3 regions of the Weissella sp. ESL1156 genome follow, and region 3 is predicted to be linked to each of the others. Evidence: riboswitches for the same ligand, from Rfam matches in the RefSeq annotation. Region 3 holds a riboswitch; each other region holds the start of a gene.

Region 1 (10,466 bases), 610 kb from region 3:
AAATGACAAATAACTGTACTAGTCTAAATAATCCTTGCTGCATACTCTCGCTTTTATAGCGAATAACTTGATTAAATGCCTTCCTAAAATCAACATCACGCCGCTTTAACTCAATTTGTACAAGGGGTAAGCCATTAATCAACACTGTCACATCGTAACGATTCTCATGCGTCCCATTAATTGTCATTTGATGGGCAACTTCATAACGATTATTTTCAGCATGTAAACCATCAAAAATCGTTAAATAAACCACCTCATCATTATCACGTTGAATACTAATTTTCCCCATTGGATTAGCATCTGATCCTCGTAATTGGCGAGAAATTTTATAATGGCTTTTAGCCCCAATCAATTCATTTAACACACGTTTAAATTCCGAATCTGTTAATGGTTCATGATTTAAATTATTAATATTTTGTTCATTTAAAATTTGTCGAAAATGAGCTAATAAACGAGTTTCATCTGGTAGAACGACGGTTTTATACCCGAGGCCATTAAACCGACTCATCAGTTTATTTTCTAAATTCTGTTCTGACTCATAATCGTTCATAACTTTACCCCTTAAAAATGTATAAACTTCTAATGTTAATTCTACTATATTTTGATTATTAAAATCTTATTTATTTCCAAATTTCTACCTTGAAATGTATTAAATAATTTTTTTATTGCGACATTATCTAACAGGTAACACGACACATCATTAATACATAAAAAACGAATACATAAAAAACGTTTAGAAATTTATTCCAATTTCTAAACGCTAATAGTTAATTTTTTACTGGCAAGACGATTTGCTTTAATTCCTTTTCATCAGCTGCAATCATAATCGCAGTCGTTGTGTCACCAACAACATTAAGTACCGTACGGAAAATACCCGCAAACCAATCAATTCCTGCTAATAAAGCAATACTGTCTAATGGTAATCCAAGCGTTGGAACAATAATTGTTAGCGCCACTAAGCCGCCACCAGGCACTGCGACAGTTCCTAAGCACGCCACAATGGCTAACAGCACAATCTTTAACATCATCGCAAATGACAATGACAACCCATAAAACTGAGTCATTGTCACACATGCTAATGCTAAATACATGGCTAACCCATTACTATTTAACGCCATCCCCAATGGCAAAACTAATTCACTAATCTCTTTTTTAACACCCAAACGATGTTCAGCATCAGCTATTTCGATTGGTAATGAGGCAGCAGAAGATGTCGTTGTCATTGCGATCAATAGAATATTAGCAAAACCATGCATGACTGTCCGTAAAGACATCTGCGCACGTATCATAATCATGCCAAATAGGGCAGCTAAGAAAAGAATCGTGCCAATCGCAAATAAGGCTAAAAACTTGAATAAGGGTAGTAGAACTAATAACCCATTTTTAGCAATGGTTGCTGCAGTTAACGCACCAATACCAATGGGTGCCAATCGTAAAACGAATTGAATCAAATCAATCAATAATTGGTTCATTTGTTCTAGGCCACGAATGATATTTTGATACTGTTGATGAGCATTTGTATGGCTTAAAACAACACCAAAACAGAGTGCAAATATAATCACTTGAATCGTATTGCCTTTTGCTAACGCCGTAAAAATATTGGTTGGAAAAAAATCTAATATCATGGTTGACGTTGAAAGGGGCTGACTCGTTATCTTTTCAACGAGTCCTGGATGTAATTTCAAGTGAATGCCAACACCAGGCGTCAACCACCAACCCAATAAAAGTCCAACTAACGCAGCAACAAGGGTCGTACCTGCAAACCAGACAGCTGTTTTTAATCCGAGACGTCCTAATTGCTGCAATGGTAATTTACCGACTGCCACAATAACTGTACAAAAAACTAAAGGCATCACTGCCATTTGAATCAGTCTCAAAAAGATATCACCAATCATTTGAATCCCTGCAATTTTTGTGCCAAAAATAGCACCGAAAGTCACACCAATGATCATCCCAATAATAATTTGCGTTGTTAGATGAACTTTTACTCGCATTTTCTCACGCCCCATTTGCTTGTGTAGATAGACTAACAGCTAACAATGCAATACCATTTAATAAATCTGACATCTTTGTGTATTCAACCGGGGCATGACTAATACCTGCTTCACTTGGTACAAAAATCATCGTTGTTGGCACGACCGCACTCATTATTTGACTATCATGACCTGCACCCGAAAATAACTCTTGGAAGGGGAGCTTCATTTGAATAGCTATCTTAGCATTTCGTTGTCTTAATGCCTGTGATAAAAGGGTTGCAGGAACATGTAATGTCTGTTTTACCGTCACATGATCAAATTGTGCTATCATTGCTTTCATCGCTGTCACAAATGTGGCTAATAATTTGTCTGATTCATCCCGACAATCAATGGTAAACATGCAGGTTTCGGCAATGACATTACTCACATTAGGAGAGACATGCATTTCTCCAATGGTAAATGTTAGACTTTGTGATGATTGTCCGGCCAAATCATATAATTTTGTCATCAGATAACTTGCCGTTGCAACTGCATCTTGACGTTGTGCCATTGGTGTCGTACCAGCATGGTTTGCCTGACCATGCACCGTTACATCATAGCGATTTTGTGCAACAATGCCAGTCACTAAACCAATTGATTGGTGTGCCTGTGCCAGGCGCGGTCCTTGTTCAATATGTAGTTCCATAAAACTTGCTGGTAAAGACGCTCGCTGTCGACTCACACCAGACATTGCTTGTAATTGTTTGACTGCACTGCGTCTAGCTTGTTCAAATGTTATACCTGATTTATCAACTAATGATGTTACTTGCCGATGTCCTGTATAATAACTGGACCCAGTAAATGCTGCTGGAAAACGGCTACCTTCTTCTTCGCTAAAAGAAATTAAACGGAGCGGTTTTTTAGGTAAATAACCTTGTTGATAGACTTTTTGTATCGCACAAAATCCGCCCAGAATACCAAATAAACCATCATAACGACCACCTTGACGCACAGTGTCCATATGAGAACCCGTTGCAATCGGTGCAACTGTTTCTTGTCCCGGAAAATCTAGAGAAACATTGCCATAATCATCAACAGTGGCTTTTGCATGATATTTTTGACCAAGTAAAATTAAAGCACGTTGATTCTGCAACCACTGTTGATTATAAACGAGCCGATTTTGTCCAACTTCATCTGATGCATTGAACTGATCTAGCAAATCACCTAATTGTACAGTTTCATTCGACATAATTATTTACTAATACCCGTTATTGGTGAAGATGCCGCAGCTTTTTTATCCAAAACACGACCAAGATGTGCAAGATAGCCTTTTCGGCCTGCTTGAACAGCTAACTTAAAGGCTTCTGACATCAATGGTATATCACCAGCTGTTGCCATCGCTGTATTAGCCATTACTGCAGCGGCACCCATTTCCATAGCTTCAGCTGCTTGACTTGGACGACCAATACCGGCATCAACGATAATCGGTGCATCAATTTCGTTAATTAAAATTTGAATCAACGCTTTCGTTGCCAAGCCTTGATTCGTACCAATTGGCGCTCCTAATGGCATCACAGCTGCAGCACCTGCGGCCACTAACTTACGCGCAGCATTTAAATCAGGCAACATATATGGCATCACAATAAATCCTTCATCTGCCAAAACCTGCGTTGCTTTGATTGTTTCTTCATTATCAGGTAACAAGTAAGTTTTATCTGGTACAACTTCAAGCTTAATGAAATCACTACCACTTAATTCACGAGCAATACGTGCCATGCGGATAGCTTCTTCAGCATTCGTACAACCAGATGTGTTTGGTAAAATCGTGACATCTTCAGGAATATAATTCAAAATATTTTCTTCAGCTGCGTTCGTTCGGCGCAAAGCCATTGTAATAATTTGTGCGTCAGCATGATGAATTGCCGAATCAATTAATTCATATGAATATTTTCCTGATCCTAAAATGAAACGCGAAGAAAAATGGTGACCACCAATAATTAAATCATCATTACTTTCAACCATGATTATTTATCTCCTATTCTGCTAAAACGGGGCGCTTAGTTAATAACCGTAAGATGGCATTAGCCTCATGACCAGCACATACCATAACACGTGGTGCCATCAGTCCTTCAGCACCTTTACTATAACCATCTCCACAAATATAAACATTTGGTAACTGTTGTTTTGTTTTCATCTCATTAGTGACATGTAATCCTGCCATACCATTGCCCATAACAAGTGGCTTGTCAGGATAAAAGTTGGTTATACCATCCAATAACATCGCCTTGGCCATTGGGTTATCAAACGCCTCACAGACAATATCACAATCTGCAAATAATATTTCGATATTATCAGGCGTTATTTTGACCTGCTGGATATCAATATCAATAAATGGATTAAATTCTAATAAATTTTGCTTCAATGCCACAACTTTAGGTATCCCAATCTGACTAACTTTATATTGTTGCCGATTAAGATTACTCATTTCGATGGTATCAAAATCAATGATTGTTAAATGACCAACACCACTACGGGCAAGTGCAATTGCAATATTTGAACCTAAACCACCTGCACCAGCAATCGTAACTTGCGCATTTTGCAAAGGTTCCGTTGTACCAGCAACATTACGTGCTTTCATGCCCTCAAAGAAGTCGGCGACAGCTACGCCTTGAAATTTTGGTGTCATTTTATTTGTCCTCTTTTCTAACCACCACCAACAAAAGAAATTAGTTCAACATGATCATTTTCTGATAATCTTTGTGTCGCTAATTCTTCACGATGAATAATTTTGCCATTTAATTCCACGACAACATTTTGCATCATATCTGTTTTTTCTTGTAATAAATCGACTAGTGTCTTACCAGCCATATTTGCGATTTGTTCACCATTTAAAATAATCAAAAAAATACCCTCCTTTCTGATCACGAAAGAAGGGTATTTGTACACAGTCAAATATCGTACTTCCTTCGATCGTATTATCGACATCAGGTTCATGGGTATATTCTCAGCTTGACAGCACCCCAGACGATGGTTGTTTAGATTTTGTTTTTACCAATTGCTTTATGCAATCCTCGTAAAATATAAAAAGCAGCCTCTTTGTTTTCACAAAAAGACTGCCCATCAATTACTATGTTCGGACTGTATCTTCCTGCGCAGGTATTAACCAAATCAGGTTCAGTGGGTATATTCTCAGCTTGACAGCACCCCAGATACGTTAATTAACTTAACAAGATAACCATAGCACGTTTAATTATGAAACACAACTCATTATTGAAATCGCTTTCAATGATGAGCCGTTGCATGCATCATTTATCTTGTATCATACGACAAGTCACCACCTCAAATTTCACTACTATGAAATTCTAAACCACTATTTATGACCCCATCTCTGGCTTTACCATCTGCTCTAAACGACCCATCCACCAGCCCAATCCTGTGCCAAGAGCTAATAAGATAACTGCAAACATATAATGCCAAACAGTGAAACCAGTATAATCTATCGGGATAATCATCACTGTTGATGCCATCACAATACCAAAAATAATATGGAACAACTTGGCATAAGCAACTTTAAAAACATACGCCATGACTTTTGCAAATACTAAAACAATCACAATCAATCCTAAGAGAAGGGGGACCAATACCGTTAAATCACCGTTTTTAATACCATCACTCATTCCTTTGTATAGTCCTAAATAAATTAAAAAATTAGATGGACTCAATCCTGGTACAAGTAATCCTAATCCAATCAATGCACCAGCTAAAAACCAAGCGCCCATGCTGGGCTCAATGGTTGAAAATAATGGTCGGCCAAACCATAAGAATATTAACATCAAAATACACGCCATTATGGACAATGCGATATCCCATTGTGATCGTCCCATTTTTCCCGCTTCGTACCATAATGCTGGCACCGTTCCTAAAATAGCACCAATAAAGAACCAACGTGCAACACTTTCAATTTCTCCTAACATAAAGCTAATCAAAAATGATAGTAAAAAAATACCCAGCACTGCACCAATTCCAACTGGTAAGAAAAACCGGACATTTGCTTTAAAGTTTTTCAATGGATTTGCCATAAATAAAATTAAGCGTTCATATAATCCAAAGACGGCGGCAAGAGCACCACCACTAATGCCTGGTAAAATAAATCCTGATCCAATTAATGCACCTTTAACAGCACGGAAGATAATATCTCCTGGTCGTTTTTGCATTGATTATTTCCTCATTTCATGTCGTTTATCACTATATTCGTGTTCATGGCGATATAAATGGCCATTAATTATTATTATATCTAATCATTCCTTATAATAAGTTAAAAAATCACCGTTTTATTAGCTTATTTTTTTATAAACCAATTTTTTTAATTATTTGCTATAATGAAGTACAAAATTTCAATTATATCGGGAGGCGCATATCCATGTCATTAACTTATACGCGACAAGCAAAATTAACGGATGTTGATGCTATTTATCGTATTATTCAACAGGCAGTAGCCTATCTCGGCAGTCAAAATTCACCCCAATGGCAAGGATCAGCAGAGCCCCAACGAGAAGAATTTGTGCAAGATATTCAGAATGGCCTTGTCTATGTGCTCATCCATCATCATCAGGTGGCTGGTGTTGGTAAATTAGTGCCCGGACCTGAGCAAGCTTATGAGGACATTGATGGTTCATGGTTAGGTCATGAGTCACAATATCTCTGTCTACATCGCATTGCCATCGATGCAGATGTTCGTGGTCAAGGTCTCGCACATCATTTAATTCATGATCTAGTGATATTGTCATTAGAGCATGGCTATCGTGATATTCGGATTGATACCCATGAAATTAATCAGGGGATGCAAAAGACGGTTAAAAAAGCTGGTTTTCAATATCGTGGTCACGTGCTTATGCCTGTCCCAAATGGTGAACGACTTGCTTTTCAGCTACTATTAGAAGATTAGTCATCGTTATTAATAAAAACATCGGTCGTTTTGAACAGCTGAAAAGGACGGCAATCTATCAATTTGATTGGTAGATTGCCGTCCTTAAATGTCTTCCAAAAGACTGAAGCCTTTTATCTCACGCTTATTTTTCATTTATTCCTGACGCCGACGTTTTGACCACAAACTATAACCACCCAGTAACAAGATAAAGAATAGAATGGTTAGAAAGACTGATAATCTGGTTTCAACGTTAATTGCTAAAATAATTAACACAATGATAAAGAAAATAATCGTTAAATAACTTGTCGCCGGAAATAGTGGCATTTTATAGGGATTATTAATCGCTGCTTGTGTTTGCCTATATTTAATATGTGCAACCATAATCAGTAACCAAACAAAAATGAAACTCATTGTGGCAACACTGGTAATCATCGCAAATATTTTTGAAGGGAAGAAATAGTTTAATAAGACAACCACTAAGAACACAATCGATGATGCCAACATACCTGTAACAGGCACCATATTCTTTGACACTTTTGCTAGTGAATGAGGTGCTTGGCGATTTTTTGCTAGCACGTATAATGTACGTGACGTTGAAAAAATCGCTGAGTTCGCCGCTGATAAAGCAGCTGTTAAGACAACAAAGTTAACTAGCGTTGCTGCAAACTTAATCCCCATACCCGAAAACACCTGTACAAAAGGGGACTGTGATGTATCAATTTGATTCCAAGGATAAACTGACATAATAATCGCAATGGCCCCGACGTAGAATAAACCAATTCTCACGGGCACTGAATTAATTGCTTTTGGTAAATCACGTTCAGGATTTTCTGTTTCACCAGCAGTTAAACCAACCATTTCAATTCCTGTAAAAGCAAAGATCACCATTGGAAATGCCATGATAAAGCCCTTAAATCCTGTTGCAAAGAAACCACCATGTGACACTAAATTACTAAAACTAGCTGTATTGCCACCTGTATGGAATCCTGAAAGAATTAGACCAATGCCGACAACGATCAATGCCAAAATCGCAAATACTTTAATTGAAGCAAACCATGATTCTAATTCACCAAACCACCGAACGTTAATCAAATTAAATGTTACTAATACAATAATAACGATTAATGGCGTAATCCACTGTGGTAATGATGGGAACCAATACCGCAAATAAATACCACTAGCTGTTAAATCAGCCATGGCTAAACTTGCCCAACTTAACCAATATGCCCAACCAATAGCAAATTCCCATTTATCACCCAAATAAATTCGCACAAAATCAATGAATGAACGAACTTTTGTATTCGAAAGTAATAGTTCACCGACCGCACGCATCATTAAATAGGCAAATAAACCAGTGATGGCATACGCTAAAATTAGCGCTGGACCTGCTGCTTTAATTGCCGAACCTGATCCTAAAAATAGACCCGTTCCAATCGCACCACCAATGGCAATCATTTGTACATGACGTGCCTTGAGACCACGTGATAACTCACGTTCAGACTGATTATTCATAAATATACCTCACTGCATGAGGATAAAAAAATATCCCCATGCCAAATTAAATTTGACATAGGGACGTTTGATAACGCGGTTCCACCCTAATTCTTAGTCACTGACTAAGCCACTTAATTACAGGTAATTTTCGTCTTTCCAAAAGCGCCACTATTAGCTGATGATAATTTGTTTTCACCAAATACAAATTCTCTAGATATCATCAATAACCAACAGTCTCTTTTTTCACCAAGACATCAATTAGTATGTCTAACTATAGGACGTTTAAGTTTGATAGTCAATAGCGATTCACTGATAATTACTTAATTTTGGCAACTAACGATTCAAAATGCTTCACATCTTTCGTTTCACCCGCAACTGTTAACACATCCCCAACCTGAATCACTTCATCAGGTTCGGGTGTAATAACGACTCGGTCTTCTGAACGAATTGCAATGATATTAAGACCATAATTTTTTCTAATGTCGATCTCTTCAATCGTTTTGTTTGCAAAACGTAAATTACCGATTTTAATTTCACCTAATGAATGTTTATCACCTAAGTCAATAAAATTAAGCAAGTTTGGTGTCATCAATTGTTCAGCTAAACGATGGGCCATTTCATTTTCGGGTCTCACAACCTGATCAGCACCAACTTTGTCTAGTACACGAGCGTGCAAATTATTTTCAGCTTTCGCAATAACGTGACGAACACCTAAATCTTTCAATAGAATCGTTGTTAAAATCGATGCCTGCTGATTATGCCCAATAGCAACAACAACATGATCAAAACTTGCTAAATCTAAATCTCGTAATGCATCTTCATCCTGTGCATCTGCAATGACTGCATGTGTTGCAATATCCATATAATTCTCAACTAGGTTGGGATTTTTATCAATAACTAAAACTTCCTGATCAGCTTCTATTAGTGATTCTAGTAATGAGCTACCAAACCGGCCCAAACCAACAATCGCATACGTCTGTTTCATATTGGTAACCTCGCAAATTTTCTTTAATTCATTTTATCACTAATTATATTCAGACTCTCGATTTAAATAACTTGATTAACCTAAAAATAACCTTTAAAATTGACCATGTTCGATTATGAACTTTTCATGAATATTGTGTGAAGTCTTGTAAACTGAACAAATAAAATATAATAAAAGGAGTTTTAGGACAGATATGAGTACTTTTTCACGAACTGCAACACTGTTTTCAACGGTTGTTCTTGGAAGTATGCTAGCAACAACAACTGTTTCAAGTGTTAATACGGTCATTAATGCTGCTGAAACAACTCAAGCTGCAACAACTAAAAAGAATTATGATTTGAAAATTTTGCAGGGAAATAGTGATGCAACTTCTACTGCATCCCAATTCTATTTAAACACGATTTCATTAGAGAAACTGGCTGATGGTAATTATTATGCCTATTTAACATCTAATACACCAGTTAGTCTCGGCGACGACCCCATTTCAAGCGAGGATACCCAACATCAAGTTGTTAAAATGGGGACCACTCAAAAAAATGGGTACAACCAGACAGTTTATCGCCTAACATTAACCGCTGACGAATTAGCAAGTGGTCAACCAATCAAAACGAAAATTCATGTGAACATTCCAATGATGAATTATGACCATGAATATGACATTCGTTTAGCTATTCAGGGATTCAAGCCTGAAACAACTACTAGTTCAAATAATGATCAAACGTCAGTTAGTTCACCAACTTCATCAGTATCTTCAACCAAGAATAGCCAATCCACAAGTGTGTCGTCTTCTTCTACAACATCAGTTTCTGATAATGACACAACCGTATCAACAGTTAACAATTCACAAACTGATGAAAGCAAAACAACTGACAATAACGATAGTAATCAAGTTTCAGCTGGTGAAGCAATTAAAATGACTGCTGATCAGGGCATGGACAAGTTCTTCAATTCAACTGCTCACATTAATGTCAAAGGGGATAAAACTGACGTCACAATCAGTCTTCTGGATGACAAAACAGTTGGGATGATTCCTTATATCACTCTTGATGGTCAAAAGAAGTCAGTGACTAGTCAAGATACAACCTTTACAATACCAACTAAGGAT
Region 2 (10,466 bases), 320 kb from region 3:
AACTACTTAACTCATCTCCTACACCAAATGGTGCAATTGCAACTGAAATTAATGTGTTCATTTATTTGTCCTCCTCTTATTTATAGACACTTATAGTATATCATTCAATAATGATTAATGTTTCGCTGCCTGTTCCCAAAAAGATAATTCATATTGATAAGATGTTAAATACGTCTCTAAATAGGTTTGTTGTTGTTTTGTTGATAACGTCTGCCAATTTGGGACTTGTTGGTCAATAACTTGCCAACTCCAGTGCGTGAATGCAGTATAGTCAGGACTAGTATAATAAGATAACCAAGGTAAATACGTATTATTTTTTGTCGTGTTGATGAATTGTTGACCAATCAAATGATAAGACTCTGTACAAGGTAATAGCGCCAACATTGCATTTGTTGCATCACCACGTTTAATGGCTTGTTCCATATGATCGAGATATGCTAAGTTATGTACATCAGGTAGAATATCCAAACTTGCTGGACTAGCTAACAAGGCTTCATGAGCTAATTCTTCATCCGATGACTGTGGTTGAGCCGCCTGTTGTGATACGGTTAGTTTTTTTGTTGCTAAATCAAATAATTGTCCAAAATAATTTGTGTAATAGGTATCTTGGGCAACATAATAATCTCTTTGAGTTTGTGGCAAATTATCTGAAGCGATTCCCTGTACAAATGATGTTTGATAAATATTTTTTCGAATATCACTTGATTGTTCCAATAAATAATTATGAAAAATCATTTCTTTTCCTCCATTTGAACATCTACCCAATGATTTAAGGGACCATGTCCATGACCAACATTGATTGTCTGGCGAATGGCTTCATAAGTAAATTGCTTTGCTTTTGGCATAATATCCTTTAATGCGTACCCTTTAGCTAAGTTGGCAGTAATAAAGGCAGACAGTGTGTCTCCGGTTCCATGAGTTCGATTTGTTTTAATTCCTGGCATTGTTAACCATTCTGACGTACCATCAGCATATAGTATATAATCGACATATTCATTTTGTGAATTTGGGCGATGACCGCCCTTAATCAAGACATTTTGTGCACCCATTTTTTGTAATTTAATTGCCGCTTCTATGACATCATTATCAGTGACTAAAGTTTTTTTGACTAGGACTTCTGCTTCCGGTAAGTTAGGCGTAATTAGGAATGCAAGGGGTATTAATTCAGCTTTTAAAGTGTCAATGGCTTCATCACTCAATAAATGTGCGCCCCCTTTTGCAACCATAACTGGATCAACAACTAATTTACCAAAATTGTTTTTTTGCCAACCTTGAGCAACTGCATGGACACGATTAGCATCTAGTAAAGCGCCCGTTTTAGCGGCTTTAATATCTAAGTCATCCGCAATGCTTTTAAATTCTTCTAAAATAAACGTTGATGGAATTGTATACTGCCCTTGAACGCCATACGTATTTTGCGCAGTTAAACCAACAACAATTGTTGCAGCATAAACTTGTTGATTATGGAATGTTTTTAAATCAGCATTAATGCCTGCCCCTCCACTGGCATCTGTTGTCGCAATTGTAATGACCTGTGGTACTTCTATCATGATTCCTCCCAAATATGTGGTAACTAAAAAGCACAAATAATCAGGAAATCCTGGTTATTTGTGCTTGAAAATGCAAGTTTACCATTACTTTCCTTCGTTAGTCTTAACTAAACAGGTTCAAAGGGTCTGTTTTAAAAACATCTCAGCATAAAGCTCCCCTAGTAAATTATTTAATTACAACATGATTATTGCACTTAACATAGGACAAGTCAACGCTTTCATTATGCTTTAAACTTTAGATGGCTAATGGCAAAATAGTTTGTTTTATAAGTTATTGGCTAGTGCTAAAATTTCGGTGATTAAAATATTCAGTCCATTCTCATATAAGTCTAAATCAAAAGATTCATTTGCAGCATGAGCCGTTGATGGTTCATTAGTTGGTAAAACACCAAAGCCAACACCATTAGACATTAAACGTCCAAATGATGCTCCGCCGTTAACACCGGCTTCAGGCAATTGTCCAGTTACTGATTGATAAGCATTGGCCAATAATGTCACTAACTTATCCTCTGGATCGACGTAGTGTGGCACAAGTCCAGCCGGATCACGAACAATATTAGTTAACCATGGTTCGTCTTGGATAATTTGATCAATCGTTTGCTGCTCGTCAAAAGCTAATGAATAGCGGAAGTTTAGATTAATATGACCTGTCTCACCACGAACAAAGTCAGTTATGCCAATATTTTGACTTGTTTTACCAAGTTTTGGCTCGGTTTTACCATAACCCGAATGTTCACCATAAGGATCTTGATGTAACTTTTCACCAATAAATGCTAAAAATTTTGCAGCTTGTCCACTAAATGGGTAGTCTTTTAGAAAATTAGCTAAGTATGTCGCAGCATTTTTCCCAGTTTCTGGTCGTGCGGCGTGTGTTGCAATCCCTTGTAACTTTAATATGATGTTATTGTCATGTTCAGTTAGTGAACCAGAAACTTTGTGGCTATCGCAGTATTTTTGAAATGATGGCTTAACTTCAGTCGTTGATAGACCTGTTAGTATTGCTGTTGCAGACCCTGGTAGAACATTTGTTGCTGAACCACTGTGAAATGATAATAATTTTAGCGGTGCATCTGCATCGTTAGTTGCATCAAAATATAGATCTAGTTGACTAATACCTTTCTCACCATAAGAAAGATGAGCAGAGCCATCAGGTGAGAAACCATATTGTAATTGCCCTTCTTCAGCAAAATATTGATGCATATCAGCCCATTCACTTTCTTCATCAGTCCCGATAATAAAACGAATTTGATGCTTTAAAGGTAAATGTGCATCTTGTATTGCTTTAATTGCATAGTAAGTTAGCATAACAGCAGATTTCATATCGTCAGCACCACGTGCATAGATATGATGATCTGCTTTAATGGTTGGTACAAACGGTTCTGTTTCCCATTGATCAATATCATTAACGGGGACAACATCTACGTGTACAATGACGCCAATTGGTTGCTTGTCATTTTCCGGACCGATATAAATATAGCCAGCACGATTGCCAACTGTACCAATTTTTTCAAAGCCATCACGTTGTGCTAACGACATCATAAAATCAAGAGCTGCTTTTGGACCCGGTCCATAAGGTGCAGTCATCGTAGCGTTTGTATCGTCACGCACTGAGGGAATTTTTAATAAGCCAATTAAATCATTTAACCATGCATCTTGGTATATTGTCGTATCTATTTCGTTCATTTATTGCAATCCTCCAAACAAATCTTCATCATGTTGCCATTATATTAACAATAAATGAAATAATATGCAATATTTTTATTTTATTTAGTATAAATAACCAAAAAAGTTGAACTTACTGAATAATAACAGTAGTCCAACTTTTTTTGAGATACATTCATCTCCGTATCTTATATTTTTAATAAATTTTAAACGAGATTATGACTGAAAATAGCTTGGTAAAGAGCAGTTGTTGTTGCATTTGCAAGACGAGTTGGTCGTTTTGCAACAGGAATCTGATTAATTCCGGCAGCCTTCAATGTCTGCTTTGCCCATGCCTTTGTGCCAAATAAAATCATTATATTGCCTCCTTAATCTTTTCTGTATTCTTGTTTTGATGAATAAATATTTCATTCATCTATCTTCACCATAATACAAATAATGATTAGAATGCAAGTCGGATTTTTATTAATCGTTAACTAATAATTACCATTAAAATTGGAATAACGACTAACATTAACAATGTCGTTTGTGTAATACTAATGGATGCAAATTTATAATCAGCTTTAAATTGTAATGCCATAACTGCAGCGTTCGTCATAGCAGGCATAGCGGCCTGAATAATAAATACTTGTTTTAACAATAGTGGCAAATCAAAAGGCATCAAGATAAGTGCCATTGTTAATGGTGCTAAGACAAATCGACTAAGCGATAGAGTGATGGTTTCTTTATTTGGTAGTAAATCTTTTTTAGGCGTTTTAGCAATGGCAAAACCAATAAATACTAAAGCTAATGGCACGTTGGTGTCACCCAATTCTGTTAAATCGGTTACTAAAAATGCAGGTAATTTAACATTTAAAAAGACAAATAGTAATGACACAATTAAGGCAATCATTGGTGGGTTTAAGATACCAGATAGTGTTTGTCGTAAATTAAAATGTTTATTATTATGATTACCATCAATAGAAATCATATAAACACCAATTGTCCAAAAAACTGTGGTATTAGCCATATAGTAAATGAGAATATACGGTAAACTTTTTGTACCAAATAATGCCATGTTTACTGGTAAACCAACGGTGATTGTGTTGGAATTAAATAACAATGATTGAAAAAGGCCTTTATGCTTTGGATCAACGTGAATTAATCGCGCAATAATAAAAGAAAGCGCCAATAAAAGCATCATACTTGCGATTGGAAATAATAAATTTGTTCCCATTGATAAAAGTGTTTTGGGTGTAAAATCTTGCGGAATATGAACGATTAAATAAGCTGGCATCGCTACTTTTGTGATAAAGCCAGATAAAAATTTACTAATCCGACCATCAGAATCATCAAAAACATTTCCTTTTATTAAAACAAATCCAATGGCAACTAAGCCTAAAATCATTAAAACACCAGTAATACTGTGAGATAAGGCATCCATGTAACCCGTTATTCCTTCTTTCTATAAAAAATTAAATAAAAAAGATGACATATTGCCATCTTCATCAATGATATTAATTAAAATTATGACTCTGATTAGCTACCTTTAACGTATCCATTACTAATTCAAGTTCTTCTTCATTTAAGTGATCATGATCAAATATCTCTTGATGATATAAAATGCCTGCGACTGCACCTACTAGAGACATTATCCGGTTAGATTCACCAGGTAATGTTTTTGCTAGCGAAATTGCTTCATTAAAACTTTCACTATTCAATATGACCCATATTGTCGCTTCCAGTGTGTCAACAACATATCCTGAAGTATGTAGTGAATCAATCGACTCACTTTTTAAATCAGGTTTATTTAGTCCTTGGAAAGCTGATAAATATTGTGCGAATATTTGATGTTGAGCATAGTATTCGTAAGAACTGCTGACAGCTTGATCAACTGCTTCAACTAGCGGAATGTTTTGCAAAAGATTGTTCACTAACATTGCGTAGATACCACTTGCAATTAATGATTGGGGATGATTATGAGTTAATCCTGTAATTTGGTGTAGTACCAGCATGGCAGGATCATGTGCCACAAAATCTTCACCATATTTTGCTCTCAAATATAAAACAACAGGTGTAATATGCATCAATGCCCCATTACCATTGTCAGAAATTTCGCGACCACCAGAATTAAATGGGTCATTAGTACGTTCATATTTATTTAAAGCAAAAGTAGTTGTGTCACCAACAGTGGTGGGCTTTTCAGAATGACCAGTATAGGTACCATACTGATACCAACTCAGATAACGTGACATCATGTCAGTTAGATTATAACCATATGACAAACTACTAATTGTTGCTAATGTTAAGGCGGAGTCCCCACTCCATGATGTCTGTTGACCATCGACTTGCCGCCGTGCTATTAAATCACCAGTAACCAAACCTAGCGTACTGTTATTTAGTGGACTATACGGTAAAACCATGTAAAACTCCATCCTTTCAAGAATCTAATTGTAACACTCATGTAAACTGTTGGCAAATTACACTTGAATACATTATAATTATTTGTGAACATTTAAAGGAGTAAATCATGATGGAATCAATACAAGACGAGGAATTTGATATTTTTTCATTAGAATTACTAAGAGATCATTTATTACCAGAATTATTACAAAATGATCTATCTGAGATTACTTATTGGGCTGGTAAATCATTAGCAACGCAATATGGGTTAAAAGGTATTAATGAAATTCAAAACTTTTTTATGTCAGCCGGTTTTGGTTATCTAACACAGATGACACAAAAATCTGCAGAGCAAACATGGCTATTAAATGGTCCTGTTATTGAAAAAAGATTGACTGATAATGTTGATGCAAGTTTCTCGTTAGAAGCTGGCTTTTTGGCACAACAAGTGCAACAACTGGCACAATGTGGTGCAGAAGCACAGTGGACAAGTGATAAAACAACGGTCACATTTACAGTCATGACGGAAGAACCAGTTAACCTACCAAGTTAGATCATCATTAAAAAAAGAGCGTGTCATAAATATTAGGCTGAATTGACTAGTAGTTATGGCATGCTCTTTTTACGATGTATTGGATTATTAATTAAATGAACCTGTAAATTTGTAGATTGGATATCCTTGTGAAGCAAATTTTTGCTCATACTCAGTTTCGACGTTATCAATCATTTTTTCAGTATCTTCGTGTAAATTTAATGAAATACCCGTTGGTTCAAAATGAATGCCAAAATTAGCAAAAGAGCATAATGAATATTCAAATAAACCACGATTATCTGTTTTAAATTCTATTTTCCCACCTTCTGGTAGCACCTCTTGATAACTCTTTAAAAATGATTGATAAGTTAAACGACGAGATTCATGACGATTTTTGGGCCATGGATCTGAGAAATTTAGAAATAACTTACTAATTTCCCCCTTATCAAAGTACGTGTCTACACCTGCACCGTCACCATAAATAAATTTTAAGTTTGGTAATGATGCATCATCTTCTGCTGCTTTTCTACCTGCAACTGCAACTGCAGCTTCTTGTATTTCCATTCCAATAAAATTAATATCGGGATATTTTTTCGCCATGCCAATAATGAATTGCCCTTTGCCAGTGCCAATTTCAATTTGTAATGGTTGTTTCTTGTCAAAAATTTCTTGCCAATGTCCCTTTAATGAGACAGCACGTTCTTGATTAATGACAAGATCAGTATGCTTTTCTAGCCAAGGTTGTGCCCATTTTTTATTTCTTAAACGCACGAGTCTTTCTCCTTTGTGTGTTTTTGTTAATTTTTTGTTTCGTATACCAGAATACCAAAAAGCCCCCAACTACGACAAGACATATTATATTTTGCATTAATAAGTTAATACTTGGATGAGCAATAAATGAAACTAGTATCCAAAAGAGTTCAGTCATAATCAACCAAGGCAATACGGCTTGCTGAAAAGCTCGCACGCGCTCTAAAGAGGTTATTGGATATAAAAAGTTAAAAACAATGTGTTGATGGACATCATTAAGTGGTAACAGTTGTAAGACCAATAAATAGAATAAAATTAATAACAAGATGGTTTGTAACCATCCTGAAGTTAACCAAGCTGCAAAACCGCCAATAATTGTTAACCGTAACCAAAGTTTTAAATATTGTGTTTGTCTAATAAATGCAGTCACAAATAATTTTGTCATGCCATTTTGTTGTTTATCTGGCCAATGATTAATAATCGTATCTGCCCAAGCTTGGCGTTTAACACGGGGTGCAATACCAGGAACATCAACGAAAAGATTGAAGAAGGATAGGACAATAAATTGATGATTGTCTTCTGCCAGCATTAATTGTCGCCAATTGACTAATTTTGATGTCTGTTGGTTTGCAAATTGTTGCTGCATTCTGGCAATGCGGTCTGTTAGCATCATTTTTAAAATCACCAATACAATCGTATATATCATGATTAATAGTAGTGATTTTGTCCATAACCTTAACATCATTGGCCAGAGCAACATGACTAACAAACATTCTATCAGGCCATTGACACATATGCTGTAGATGGTTGCTTGTTTGATTAATTTTCTTAGTACAGATTCATCACCTAATAAAGTCGTTGGATCAGCTGATTTTAAGAAGTTTGTTGGATTTTTGAACAAGAAAAATGTTAGTAAAACAATCATGACTAATAATGATTTTGTTCCCCAATTAACCGGTGCTGTTTGCCAAATAGAACGATATGCCAAGGCTGCTGCTCCCGCTAAAATAAATAAAGCTAAAACAGCATGATCATTGAACACGTATCGTAGATATTTTAGATAGCGTTGCCAGCGCTTAGCCAGTCGTTCTTTGAATAAATGATTTAATTGCATGATTTTTTATCCTTCGTTACCTGCTAATTCTGGCACTAGTTTTGCAAAATCTGCTGCTGGTCCGGTCGCAGCAACTTGTCCATCCTTAAGATAAACAAATTGATCTGCATGTCCAGCAATCGTTTGTAATACATGGGTCGTTAGTAGAAAACTTGTGCCATTTTTTTTGCGTTGGTCAATTAATGACAATAAATCATTTACAGCTATAACATCCAATCCTAAGAATGGTTCGTCAATGATAAACAATTTTGCGTCAGTTATAAATGCCATCACAATCATGACTTTTTGACGCATACCTTTTGAAAAGTGTGTTGGGAACCATGATAACTTATCATCCAATCGAAACATTTTTAAAAGTTTTTCTGCTTGCTGCCAAGCAGCTTTTTCATCAAGATGATAAGCAGCAATTGTTGTTGTTAAGTGTTCTTTTAGAGTAAGTTCTTCATAAACAATGGGTTGTTCTGGAATATAAGCGATCTGTGCTTTATAAGCAACAGGTTGCGCTAGTAGTGTTAAATTATTTAGTGTAATGGTTCCCTGCTTAGGCATTAATAACCCAATGATGTGGTTTATTGTTGTTGATTTTCCAGATCCATTTAAACCAACTAAAGCAGTCAGACTACCAGCAGGTACGCTAAATGACACGTCATTTAATACGGTTAGTTGACCATAGCCACCGGAAAGATGTTGTATTTCTAAACTCATAATGTTTCACCTGTATTTCTAAGTGTTTATTCTATTTTAACAAAAAATAGCCCAATATTTATACCAGACAGAAACTATAATTAACTGTATAATGAAATTAAAGTCAGAGGAGGAAATAAAGATGTCAGATGTATTTGATAAGATTATTGCTGGTGAGATTCCTTCATATAAAGTATATGAAGATGATGATGTGTTAGCTTTTTTGGATTTAACACAAGCAACACCTGGTCACACGTTGGTTGTGCCTAAGCAACACGTTGCAGACATTTATGAATATAGTGATGAATTAGCAGCACGTGTATTGAGCGTCTTGCCTAAGATTGCACGCGCAATTAAGGCAAGTGATAATCGTATTATCGGCTTAAATATCATTAATAATAATGGTGAAGCAGCTGGTCAGTCAGTCTTTCACTCACACTTCCACTTGTTACCCCGTTATGCTGATGATGGATATGAAATTCCCGTACTAGATAATAGTGATAAAATGACTGATGAAATCTATAAGGAACGTGCACAAAAAATTGCCGCACAATTTGAAAAGGATTAATTATGCTTAAAAAAATCAAGATGCGCATCCTAAATTTTAAAAATGCAATTCAATATGAAAAAGACGCAATCAATCATATTAAAATTGCCGTCACTAATATTCAGAATTCATTAAAAGAAATTAACAAATTAATGGATGATTTGCAGAAACAGATTAGTAAGTTAAACTTTAAAAATAAGCCACATCTTGAACGCATAGATGAAGCACAAACACGAATAACAGAGACTTTAGCAGCATTTTCTAAAAAGAAGGATAAGTAGACAAGTTAATTCTGTCACAAAATGAATAAAAATTTACATATTTTTACTGATTTTGATTGCAACAGATTATATGACACTAAGACCGTGAATCTAACCATTTTAATTTGGTAGATTCGCGTTTTTTTAAGTATGTCCAAAAGATTGTAGAATATTACTTTGTCTTCTTATATTAAGAATGATGTATTTATCAATCATTATCCAATTTGATTATTAATTTAAATGAGAGTAAAATTACAAACGTTCGTTTTTACGAATAAATATGCACAGTTTTAAATGTGAAGTGAGGTCTTTTGATGAATCAGAAAGATAGTGCCTCATTTTTTGGTCAACCACGAGGTTTAATGACTTTGTTCTTTACTGAAATGTGGGAGCGCTTTTCATATTATGGTATGCGAGCCATACTATTGTTTTATATGATTTATGCAGCTGATAAGGGTGGCTTAGGTTTCAATGCAGTTACCGGTGCTGCCATTATGTCAATCTATGGTTCGATGGTCTATCTATCTGGTATTATTGGTGGTTATTTGGCAGATCGTATCCTAGGATCTTGGCGTACCGTATTCTACGGCGGTGTGCTAATTATGTTTGGACATATTGCACTATCTATGCCTTTAGGATCGACTGGGTTATTCAGCTCGATATTATTAATTACTCTTGGTACTGGATTATTAAAGCCAAATGTTGCGACAATGGTTGGTAATCTTTACGATAAAGATGATGAACGTCGTGATGCAGGCTTTTCTATTTATGTTTTTGGTATCAATTTAGGATCTTTTGTATCACCGATCTTAGTTGGTTGGTTCCAGGTTAACGTAAATTTCCATGTTGCCTTTTCATTAGCAGCGATTGGTATGTTTATTGGTCTCGTACAATATGTTATTGATGGGCGTAAGCATTTGCAAAATATTTCAAAATCTGCACCTTTCCCATTACAACCAGAAGAAATGAAATCATTAGCTTGGAA
Region 3 (10,466 bases):
AATTCGTATTTGGATCCCAACGATGAGCATAAAAAATGTCAACATAATCCAAATGCATTCGTTGTAATGACAGCTCCAAAGCGGCCATTAACGTTTTCTTACCTGAAAATTGGCCCAGTGGTCCTGGCCACATATGATAACCAGCCTTCGTTGTAATAATCAACTCATTACGATAAGGTCGTAAATCCTTTTGATAAACTGCCCCAAATGTTTCTTCAGCTGTACCATCTGCTGGACCATAATTAGAAGCATTATCAAATGAAAAAATACCATTATCAAAAGCTTTTAACATCACTTCTCTTGAATTTGCTAATGGTTTTTGGTCACCCAAATTACGCCATAAACCAAAAGATAATGCTGGTAAAATTAACCCTGAATCTGAAACACGTCGATATGGCATGATATCATACCGATTATCAGCTGCTGCATAGACCATCACAATACTCCTCTCAATCTCTTTGCTTTTATTTTAAATTCACAAACTAATTTCTGGCTTATTATTTGAACGTAATAAGACATCTAATTGTTTGTCATCGTGAATGCGTTGAATTGCTTCTGCAAATAATGGTGCAACAGATAACGTCGTAAACTTTGAACTTTGCTTTTCTTCAGGTATCTGTAAAGTATCCGTAAAAATGCAACGCTCAATATGGCTATCCGCTGCTAATTTTTCAGCTGCTTGTCCTGAAAGAACGGCATGTGTTGCTGCAACATAAACTTCAGTCGCACCATTTGCCAATAGCGCTTTTGCAGTCATTTGCACTCGATAACCTGTATCAACAATATCATCAACAATGATGGCACGACGTCCTTTCACATCACCAACAATAGCATCTTCTGATTCTGGCGTTGTCATTGCAACATTATCATTGACGATACCCCAAGGTGCACCAAGTAAATCTGCAAATTTTCGAGCACGACCTGCACCAGTATGATCTGGTGACACAACAACAATATCATCCAACAATTTACGACTATAGAAATAGTCTGTTAATAGTGGTGCTGCTTGCAAATGATCCACTGGAATATCAAAGAACCCCTGCAATTGATCGGCATGTAAGTCCATTGATACAACACGATCAACACCATTCATTTCTATTAATGAAGAAACCATCTTGGCGGTGATTGGTTCGCGAGCTTTTGCCTTGCGATCTTGACGAGCATAACCCATGTACGGAATAACTAATGTTATTTGCTCGGCTGATGCACGTCGCAATGCATCAACAATAATCATCATTTCCATAAAAGCGTCATTAACTTCTTCAGCAATTGGCGCAATCACATAAACATCATCCCCACGAATACTCTCTAAAATACGTTCGTATATTTCACCATCAGCAAAACGTTTAATATCCAATTGCGTTAAAGGTATATGCAACTCTTCAGCCACTGCTTTTGCCAAATCATGATTAGCAGTTAATCCTAACAGCTTTATTTGAGATTCCACGAATGAGTTCCTCCATTTCTAATCGCCACTCGTTATCACTTCTATTTTAACAAAAGTTATGTCATTACGGTATAGCTGATCTGTTCCTATTATGAAATCATTTTCATGATTTGCTAGTATGATGAGTAGAAATTTGCAAATCTGCCTGACTAACACTATACTTAAAGGAGAATCAAACAAGCTGGGGTGCCATAGAGCTGGCTGAGAAAATACCCATAGAACCTGAGCAAAGTAATTTTGCTAGGGAGCTTGGTTTGTTTACCATGACAGTAAACAAGCCCCAGTACCAGTGAGTGAGTCACACACATGGTATTGGGGCTTTTTTGTTACCAAAGCTTCGGCGATTCGATAACATTATATTTTTAAGGAGGTTTGCAATTATTATGCAAACAGTTAATGAATCAAAGGTTAAGTGGTCATTACGTGACGTCATTTTCTTAGCCATTATCGCTATTTTCTTTGGTGTTATTTTTGAAGTTTGGAGTGCAGCCTATTATGCCTTAGCTGCAACCCCATTAAAACCTTATGCAAATGACTTAACATTAGGTGTTTGGTTGATGGCTGGTCCATTAGCAGGTGCTATTTTGCAAAAAGTTGGTAGCTCAATATTAGGTGAATTATTAGCTGCTGCAGTAGAGATGCTATTATTCTCAAGTTGGGGAGCAGGTACGTTAATCTCGGGTTTTGTGCAAGGCTTCGGTACTGAAATTGGTTTCGCCGCTACTGGTTACAAAAATTGGGGAAAATTAGGCTTAAGTTTATCCGTTTTAACAACCACAATAGTCACCTTTATTTGGGACATGTTTAACAGTGGGTATGCAGACTATAAACCAAGTATGATGATTACTTTATTTGTCATTCGCCTCATTTCTGCTGGTTTCTTTGGTGGCGTCTTGGTCTATTACATCAAAAAATTAGTTGCCAAGTCTGGTATTATAAAACATTAAGCTATGACAAAATTAGAAGTTGATAACTTAAGTTTTGCTTACCAAACTGGTCAACCCAATGTTTTGAATAATATTAGTTGGATACCTGAAGAAGCATCCTTTAACTTATTGATTGGTCCTTCAGGATCAGGCAAATCAACCTTGTTAAAGTCAATGGCTGGTCTCTATCCAAAATTTGGAGGTGTGATAACTGGTGGCCAAGTATTACTGAACAATGAACCAATTCAACCAATTGTACCGTTTGAACGTGCAAAACGTATTGCAATGCTTTTTCAAAATCCAGACCGTCAATTTGCTATGCGAACCGCCCGCTTACAGTTAGTGTTCGCCCTAGAAAATTTGCAATTACCAAGTGAAGTCATTACGCAACGTGTTCATTTTGCAATCACTGCACTTCATTTAGAACAAATTGCTGATCAAAATCTACTGACTCTATCAGGTGGTGAAAAACAACGTGTTGCGCTTGCAATTATTTTAGCAATGGATAGCGACATTATCTTACTCGATGAACCATTTGCAAGCGTTGATCCAAATGCTCGCTTAGATTTACTAACTGATTTAAAGAAAATGCAGTTAGAACATCACAAAACGATTATTATTTCTGACCATGACTTATCAGGCTATCAATCACTAGTCGATCATTTATATGCCATTGATACTGAAACGGGATCGCTACATCAACAATCATTGAATCAGTTGGCTGATCTACCAGTTCAAAAGCCCTTTTATGGGATACCAAATTCAGATGGCCAACTAAGCTGGCAAGCACTAACATTAACTGTTGGCACAGAACGAATCTTACTTAAAAATAGTCAGTTCGTACTCCCCACTGGGCAAATTGGTTTACTATCGGGGGCCAACGGTATCGGTAAATCAACCCTTTTCAAAGCACTTAGTCATCAAATCAAATATCAAGGTCAAGTCGCTTGGAATCAAATAGATACGGCCAAAGTTCATTTGAAAAATTGGGCTAAGAAAGTTGCTTTAATTTTTCAGTCAGCTACTGACCAATTTGTGACAATGACTGTTGCCGAAGAAATCCAACTATCTCAACAGCATAGCTTAACTTCAGATTATTGGACAAATGATCGCATTGCACAAACATTAGTTGATTTACATTTAGATCATTTAACAGATCATGTCGTGTACCAACTATCTGGCGGCCAGCAGAAGAAACTCCAAGTGCTTAGTATGCTTATCATGGGCCAACCTGTCTTATTATTGGACGAACCCTTAGCCGGTTTGGACATTGAATCAGTACACACGGTCATGACTTGCATCAGTGGCTGTGTCCAACAGACGCAACAAAGTGTTTTGATGATTTCTCACCAACGTGCTGGCTTAGATGAATTTATTGATTATGAACTAATCTTCCAGAACCAAACACTACAACTTGTTGGGGAGGCACCAAATGTATAAATTAAATCCAACAATTTTATTAGTTATCATGTTGGGGATTGGTTTAGAAACCTCATTCGTCCGTTCAGTAACCTTGAACGCTTTCGTTGCTATGATTAGTCTCATATACTTATTATCCCAGCGACCTAATTTAAAAATTGTCCTAATGATGCTCATCATTTCAATTCCTGTTGCTTTTGGAACTTGGTGGTCATTTATTGCCTTTGGTACCGGAGACACACATCATTTAGCTATCGTTTATGCAACACGTTTGTATGCATACTTACTACTAGGTGCCGCGCTAACACTAACTGTGCACGTTAAAGACTTGCTATTTAGTTTGAATCAACATTTGAAGCTATCCAACACTTTCACCTATGGTTTGTTAGCCGCTTTTAATTTAGTACCACGTGTTCGTCGACAAGTACAAATTATTCGTTATGCTGGTGCTCTACGTGGTGTAACCTATCATCTATGGCAACCACAGCTTTATTTTAAAGCCATTTTAAGTGCTTTACATTGGTCAGATGATCTTGCCATTGCAATGACATCACATGGTTTTTCAGAAGGCTTCCCAAGAACGCAAACCGTCAAAGAACATTTGCCAAAATGGGAATGGGGGTTAGCCTTTCTATTAATTTTGGCTTATCTACTAGTTGCTATTTTTATTAAGCCTTGGTAATTTATAGACAACAAAAAATGACAGCTATCATTTTCTGATAGTTGTCATTTTTTGTTGTAATCATTTATTGTCATTGTCAATCTCAGAGTTACATATCATCACAGCTATAAGATTCTGGTTAAGCCTTTTATTAAGATACTTTTTAAAATTATCGTTCCAAACGATTTGATTGATTTAACAAAATAGTATTATCTTTGATTTTTTTAGGACGAAGACACCACAAAACATAGATTGCCGGAATCAATGCATAGAGTATTAACATAGAACTCCAAGAACCAGCTTGTGATAAATCAGCTGACGGTGTCCACAATGAAAAATTATTAAGAAAATGAATCAGTATACTGTACAAGATACTCCCTGTTCGCATATACAACACCATTGAAACCATACCCAAGAAGAATGTATAGACTACTTGCTGATTCGTTGCATCCAAGCTGGGTGCGTTGGGTAACATCAAATTGAAATAATGTGTTAATGAAAAACTCAATGATGTTATTAATGCAATTAACATTGGTTGCCATTTATTAGCAGGCAATGCCTCACTAAAACCACTCAGGCCAACCCCTCTGTCTCTAATTTCTTCAAATATAGCTGCTCCTAATGCACTAAGAATCGAAACAATCATGATATATATCGAATGATTGATTATATCAGGAAGAGTGGCCATCGCATCGACACCATATATAAACAGTGGCACAATAAAAATTGACCAATGACGTTTGATATAAACAAGTTTCGACTTAAAGCGAATTGTTTGATGAAATAATTTTTTTGATAACTTCAATAAAATGAATGTAATCGTGATAACAATCCCAAAGTAAATAAATTCATAGTAGGCTTTACCTTCTAATCCTTGAAACGAATACAATAAAATTAATGTAATCACTTTATAGAGTGCATAAGCTCCCCACATCGTGCCTAGTGTCATACCAAATTTTTTTAAATTCATACAAGATAACCTCAAATTATACGTATATTTTGCTTAATCATCGTCATTGATAGCCATGATTTAACGAAATCAGCATTTGTTTCTCAGTTTGACTACTTAATAGGTAATAAACTGGATGCCAACTTACCAGAAGAAAACTAATCAACGGACTACCTAATGGGTTTTCATTATTTAAATACCATTAATTTATAACATGCTTCAGTAGTGAAAGCAAGTGGGTGCTTTTACTTGGCATGCAAATAATCTCTTCTATTTTTAAGAAACCACTTAAAAAATTGGCTGAGACATCAGTCGTTATAACTAGCTAAAAAGGACGTCAATCTATTAATTTGAAATTGGTAGATTAACGCCATGCCCTTAAACGTGTTCTAAAAGACTGAAGCCTTTTGCCTCACTTACATTTATTGTGTATTTATTAGTTTTCAAAATCTGCTATCAACACTTGATTACCTGATTTTGCTTGATCAGCTCTTGCTTGACCAAAGGCAGCTTGTGACAAATGTAATTTTGTTGTTTCAATCCCAAAATAGTCTTGAATTAAATCCTGTACAAATAACAATAATGCCTGTGAATCAATTTCATTTCGGTGTAGCAAAACGGGCCCACGGTTCTCAAAAACACCTGCATTTCGTAAATTATCTACTTTTTGTTCTAGTGCTGGTAACCCTGCAACCAAATGGTAGACAACATGATTCTCGTGCACCCATTTTGTTAAATGGACAACATGTCTTAAATCAGTTAACCCAATCGGTAAAATCATATCAGCAGCAATCGCTGTTAACTGCATGGGTTCTTGCGTTTGTTTTTGCATAGCTGCCGTTAACGTTATCGTAGACAAAGTAAAATGACCATTATAATCAAACATTGCTTGACCCAATAGCATTTCAACTCGTGTTACATAACCAATACGATCAAAATTTTCATTTTTTTGCATTTCATTCGCCAAATGTTGTCGAAAGATATCTGGTGCTCGCCAATCTAAACGTAATTTCACGCGATCAGTCAAAATATCATCCCCAACCGCATGAAAAGTAATTAACGTGTACGCCATGGTCCCAGGAATTTTATCAAGAACTGCTTGTCTATCATCTGCAAAAAAACGACTATTATACATATTATTCTCCCCATTTATGTAACAATGCGGTCAATGTAATTTGACCAGGTGCTGATGATTTGGAACCACTAACAAACGTTAATTGTGAACCAAACTGATAGCCAATGATGCGTGAAGGTATGCCATATTGCCCCATGGCCATCGTAATCAGTGGTAACTCACTATGTGTCGCAATTACCTTAGTTGTTGCTAACAATGATTGAGTATCCAGAGACGTCTGCGCCATCACTGCATATTTCACAACATCAATTGGTAAACGTACCATGGCTGCTAACTGCTCTGCCAAATCAACTGGCGTCATCATAAAATGATGTTTTGATCCAATAACAGTGATTTGTCTGGGTATCATTTCTAGCAAAGCTTGCTGATCTGTCAATAATGCCACTTCAATATCAACCGCCGCAACACCTGCTTGGATTGCTGTTTGGTATACATCCGTATACTTAACTTGATTATACGGTATTTGACCACCTTCAGCTAATGTTCGCCAAGTAAAAATTAATGGTTTGCCCACAATTTGGCAAATTGTTCGAATGTTGTCTACCGTTAGAACCGATAAATCAAGTAAATAGTCAATACGCCATTCTACAACATCTATCGGTAAATGACTCATTTTTTGTGCCGCTATCACAACAGTAGACCAAGTTTCTGCAATAATTGACATGGCAATCAAAGGGCGTTCTTTAGTGGCAGAAATATTACCGATTTTTAATCGTTTCATTTTGAACCACTTTCAAATATGTCGAAATTTCAACCGCCACCTCTACAGCATTCTTATTATCCGTATTAATTGTTTTGGTTGCCAGCGTGGCATATCTTGTCAAACGCTGTTGCCAAAGATCTGCTAATGCTGACAATGATTTATTACGCACAATGGGGCGTGTCTTATCTTGAATTAATCGTTCGACAGTTTGACCAAACGAGCCTGATAAATAAATGATTGGTAAATCAAGACGACTTAACAAGGTCAAATTTTTTGTTAATTCAACGACCCCACCCCCAGTCGCAATCACACCACTTTTAGAAATTGTTGCTTTTAAAATTTGATGCTCTATTTTTCGAAAGGCTCTTTCACCGGCAGTTGCAAATATTTCGCCAGGTGTCTGACCAGTTTGAGCCGTAATCAATTGATCCGTATCAAAAAATGGTTGTGCCAATTGATTTGCCAATAATTGACCAACTGTTGTTTTACCTGCTCCCATGAAACCAATTAAAATAACTGTCATCTTTATTGCAATACCTCTTGTAAATCTTCAAAGAAATGAGGATATGAAATATTCACAACCTCAGCATTTGCCAATGAAACTTCGCCCTTTGTTAGCAACGCTGCAATGGTTAACATCATCCCGACACGATGATCACCACAAGAATCAACCACGGTTGCCTCATCAACCCGTAAAAGTGTTTGACCATGAACATAAAATCCATCTTCACGTGGTTCAATATGCGCACCCAATTTGTTTAATTGTGTCGTTACTGTTGCAATGCGATCACTCTCTTTTACATGTAATTCACTTGCTCCTGTGATAATTGTATCACCTTGAGCCTGTGTCGCTGCCAGCACAAGTAGTGGCATTTCATCAATCAATGATGGTACATCAACAGCGGTTATTTGCGTCCCATGTAAAGACTGTGACTGAACTTCAATATCGGCCATCGGTTCACCAACAGTTGTTTGGTTCGTGATATTAAATGATGCCCCCATCCTGTTCAACATGTTGATAATGCCGATACGCGTTGGATTCACGCCAACTTGTTTTAAAACGATATCACTATTAGGCACTAACAAACCAGCCACCAACCAAAAAGCTGCTGAGGAGATATCACCTGGTACGCGAATCGTTGCCGCTGTTAGTTGTGTTTGAGGTGCCACAATAATTCGGTTACCGTCATGTATTAAATGCACCCCAAAAGCCGCTAACATACGTTCAGTATGATCACGCGTGATGATTGGTTCAATAATGGTTGTTTGTGTATCCGCCTGTAAAGCTGCTAAAATAATCGCACTTTTTACTTGGGCTGAAGCAACAGGTAACTCATAAGTTATCCCATTTAAATAATGCGTTGCTAATTTTGTTACTGGTAAATGATCATTTTGACTAACATAACTAACACCCATTGCACGTAATGGATTGAGTACCCGCGCAAAAGGACGTTTTGATAAACTATCATCACCACGAAACGTAATGGCAAATGGTTGTTTCGCTAATAGTCCCATCAATAATCGTGCTGTTGTCCCTGAATTTCCCATATTTAACTTTTGCTGTGGCTCAGTTAAATCATTGAGTGACTTGCCATGAATAATGAGATCCGCACCTGCCACATCAAAGGTAATACCTAAACTCCTCATTGCCGTTATTGTTCTTTTAACATCTGCTGAGTGTAATAAATGCTGTACACGTGTATCACCGTTAGCGATGCTGCCTAACATAACAGCACGGTGTGAAATACTTTTGTCCCCAGGCATCGTTAAAGTCCCCTGCAGTTGCTTTCCCGCTGTTTGTAACTTAAGATTGCCCATTATTTAACCTACATCTTTTCTAATCAAAACCGTCTTACCTCTTCACGATATGCAGCTACTTGCTCTTGTAATCGTGACAAATTATCTGTATCAAATTTATCTAATACTGCCTTGGCTAACTCGATAGCCACCATAGCTTCTGCAATCACAGCCGCAGCTGTCACAGCCGTTGTATCAGAGCGTTCTGTTGAAGCACGATGATTTTCATGTGTATCGATATCAACACTTTGCATTGGTTGATATAATGTTGGAATTGGTTTGACAACACCACGAACAACAATCATTTCGCCTGTTGTCATCCCACCTTCAAAGCCGCCAAGATGGTTTGCACCACGATAGAAGCCACGAGTTGCTGACCAATAAATTTCATCCATCATTTCACTACCAAATTTGGTAACATTCGCAAAACCGCCACCAAATTCAACACCCTTAAAAGCATTAATACCAACGATTGCACGGGCAATTTTCGCATCTAATTTTTCATCAGCTGTGACATAAGAACCTAAGCCCGCTGGTACGCCGGTTACCATCACTTGAACGATACCGCCTACCGTATCACGCTGTTGTTTTGCTTGATCAATCACTGCACGCATCGCTTCATCAGCATCAGCTGTTAAAGTTCGTGTTGGAAAACTTTCTGTCACCGCTCGTAAATCAGCTAACGTTTGAAAATCAGTCAAGTGATTGAGATCTGCACTTGCTGGTCCAATATTGGTCACAAAACCATGAACATCAATATCTAACGCTGCCAATAATTTTTTAGCAACTGCGCCAACTGCAACCCGCATCACTGTTTCACGTGCTGATGACCGTTCCAAAACGTTCCGTAAATCAGCTTGATGACGATATTTGATGCCACCCACTAAATCAGCATGCCCTGGTCGTGGACGCATCACTTTGCGCAAACTATTTTCAACTGTCGCAGGCGCATTAGGATCCATAATCTTTGCCCAATGATTGTGATCGTCATTATGAACATTTAAGGCAATTGGTGAACCAAGGGTCACTTGATGACGAATACCAGCCATAATCGTGACTGTGTCTGTTTCGATCACCTGACGCTGACCACGACCATAACCATGTTGGCGTCGAGCAAGTTGTTCATTAATATCAGCAGCTGTTATTTGTAATCCTGCTGGAATACCTTCAATAATTGCAACCTCTTCCGGTCCATGACTTTCTCCTGCTGTCATATAACGCATACCTTAGCCTACTCCTTTAATAAATTCTGTCATCTCAGCAATGCTTTTTTTCACAATTGTTGGCTGACCCGGTGCAACGACAGCAACTAATTGTAAAACACCTGCCAAATTCTTTTTATCATGTATTAATTGTTCCAACATCTCAGGACGTTTAATTAGTTCTGATGTCGTTGGCAAGCCAACAACTTCTAATCGTTTTTGTAGCG

The links. A riboswitch is a leader RNA that binds a small molecule or an ion and turns the genes downstream of it on or off. The one in region 3 is predicted to bind thiamine pyrophosphate.
Region 1: it holds a riboswitch for thiamine pyrophosphate, as region 3 does, so the genes downstream of both, thiS (sulfur carrier protein ThiS) here and ACSKY2_RS00595 (ECF transporter S component) in region 3, are expected to answer to the same signal.
Region 2: it holds a riboswitch for thiamine pyrophosphate, as region 3 does, so the genes downstream of both, thiD (bifunctional hydroxymethylpyrimidine kinase/phosphomethylpyrimidine kinase) here and ACSKY2_RS00595 (ECF transporter S component) in region 3, are expected to answer to the same signal.

The regions. Positions count from the first base shown of each region.
Region 1 is NZ_CP196372.1:1,442,519-1,452,984, forward strand. Features, by position in the region: gene ACSKY2_RS07445 (type I restriction endonuclease subunit R) at 1-550, opposite strand, end outside; gene ACSKY2_RS07450 (dicarboxylate/amino acid:cation symporter) at 768-1,994, opposite strand; gene ACSKY2_RS07455 (hydantoinase/carbamoylase family amidase) at 1,999-3,204, opposite strand; gene ACSKY2_RS07460 (thiazole synthase) at 3,207-3,977, opposite strand; gene thiF (sulfur carrier protein ThiS adenylyltransferase ThiF) at 3,991-4,641, opposite strand; gene thiS (sulfur carrier protein ThiS) at 4,659-4,856, opposite strand; TPP riboswitch at 4,899-4,988, opposite strand; TPP riboswitch at 5,084-5,173, opposite strand; gene ACSKY2_RS07475 (DUF368 domain-containing protein) at 5,330-6,169, opposite strand; gene ACSKY2_RS07480 (GNAT family N-acetyltransferase) at 6,376-6,900, shown strand; gene ACSKY2_RS07485 (amino acid permease) at 7,036-8,394, opposite strand; gene ACSKY2_RS07490 (potassium channel family protein) at 8,693-9,361, opposite strand; gene ACSKY2_RS07495 (NEAT domain-containing protein) at 9,555-10,466, shown strand, end outside.
Region 2 is NZ_CP196372.1:416,844-427,309, forward strand. Features, by position in the region: gene ACSKY2_RS02075 (MTH1187 family thiamine-binding protein) at 1-61, opposite strand, end outside; gene ACSKY2_RS02080 (TenA family protein) at 115-735, opposite strand; gene thiD (bifunctional hydroxymethylpyrimidine kinase/phosphomethylpyrimidine kinase) at 732-1,550, opposite strand; TPP riboswitch at 1,623-1,720, opposite strand; gene ACSKY2_RS02090 (Sapep family Mn(2+)-dependent dipeptidase) at 1,815-3,233, opposite strand; gene ACSKY2_RS02095 (hypothetical protein) at 3,419-3,568, opposite strand; gene ACSKY2_RS02100 (AEC family transporter) at 3,685-4,635, opposite strand; gene ACSKY2_RS02105 (ADP-ribosylglycohydrolase family protein) at 4,709-5,614, opposite strand; gene ACSKY2_RS02110 (DUF2507 domain-containing protein) at 5,722-6,147, shown strand; gene trmB (tRNA (guanosine(46)-N7)-methyltransferase TrmB) at 6,235-6,897, opposite strand; gene ACSKY2_RS02120 (ABC transporter permease) at 6,881-7,990, opposite strand; gene ACSKY2_RS02125 (ABC transporter ATP-binding protein) at 7,997-8,695, opposite strand; gene ACSKY2_RS02130 (HIT family protein) at 8,817-9,242, shown strand; gene ACSKY2_RS02135 (hypothetical protein) at 9,245-9,502, shown strand; gene ACSKY2_RS02140 (peptide MFS transporter) at 9,796-10,466, shown strand, end outside.
Region 3 is NZ_CP196372.1:95,281-105,746, reverse strand. Features, by position in the region: gene ACSKY2_RS00605 (aldo/keto reductase) at 1-436, opposite strand, end outside; gene ACSKY2_RS00600 (ribose-phosphate diphosphokinase) at 476-1,447, opposite strand; TPP riboswitch at 1,620-1,711, shown strand; gene ACSKY2_RS00595 (ECF transporter S component) at 1,831-2,394, shown strand; gene ACSKY2_RS00590 (ATP-binding cassette domain-containing protein) at 2,398-3,813, shown strand; gene ACSKY2_RS00585 (energy-coupling factor transporter transmembrane component T family protein) at 3,806-4,474, shown strand; gene ACSKY2_RS00580 (CPBP family intramembrane glutamic endopeptidase) at 4,623-5,423, opposite strand; gene ACSKY2_RS00575 (hypothetical protein) at 5,839-6,537, opposite strand; gene aroD (type I 3-dehydroquinate dehydratase) at 6,539-7,258, opposite strand; gene ACSKY2_RS00565 (shikimate kinase) at 7,236-7,763, opposite strand; gene aroA (3-phosphoshikimate 1-carboxyvinyltransferase) at 7,766-9,058, opposite strand; gene aroC (chorismate synthase) at 9,082-10,260, opposite strand; gene aroB (3-dehydroquinate synthase) at 10,264-10,466, opposite strand, start outside.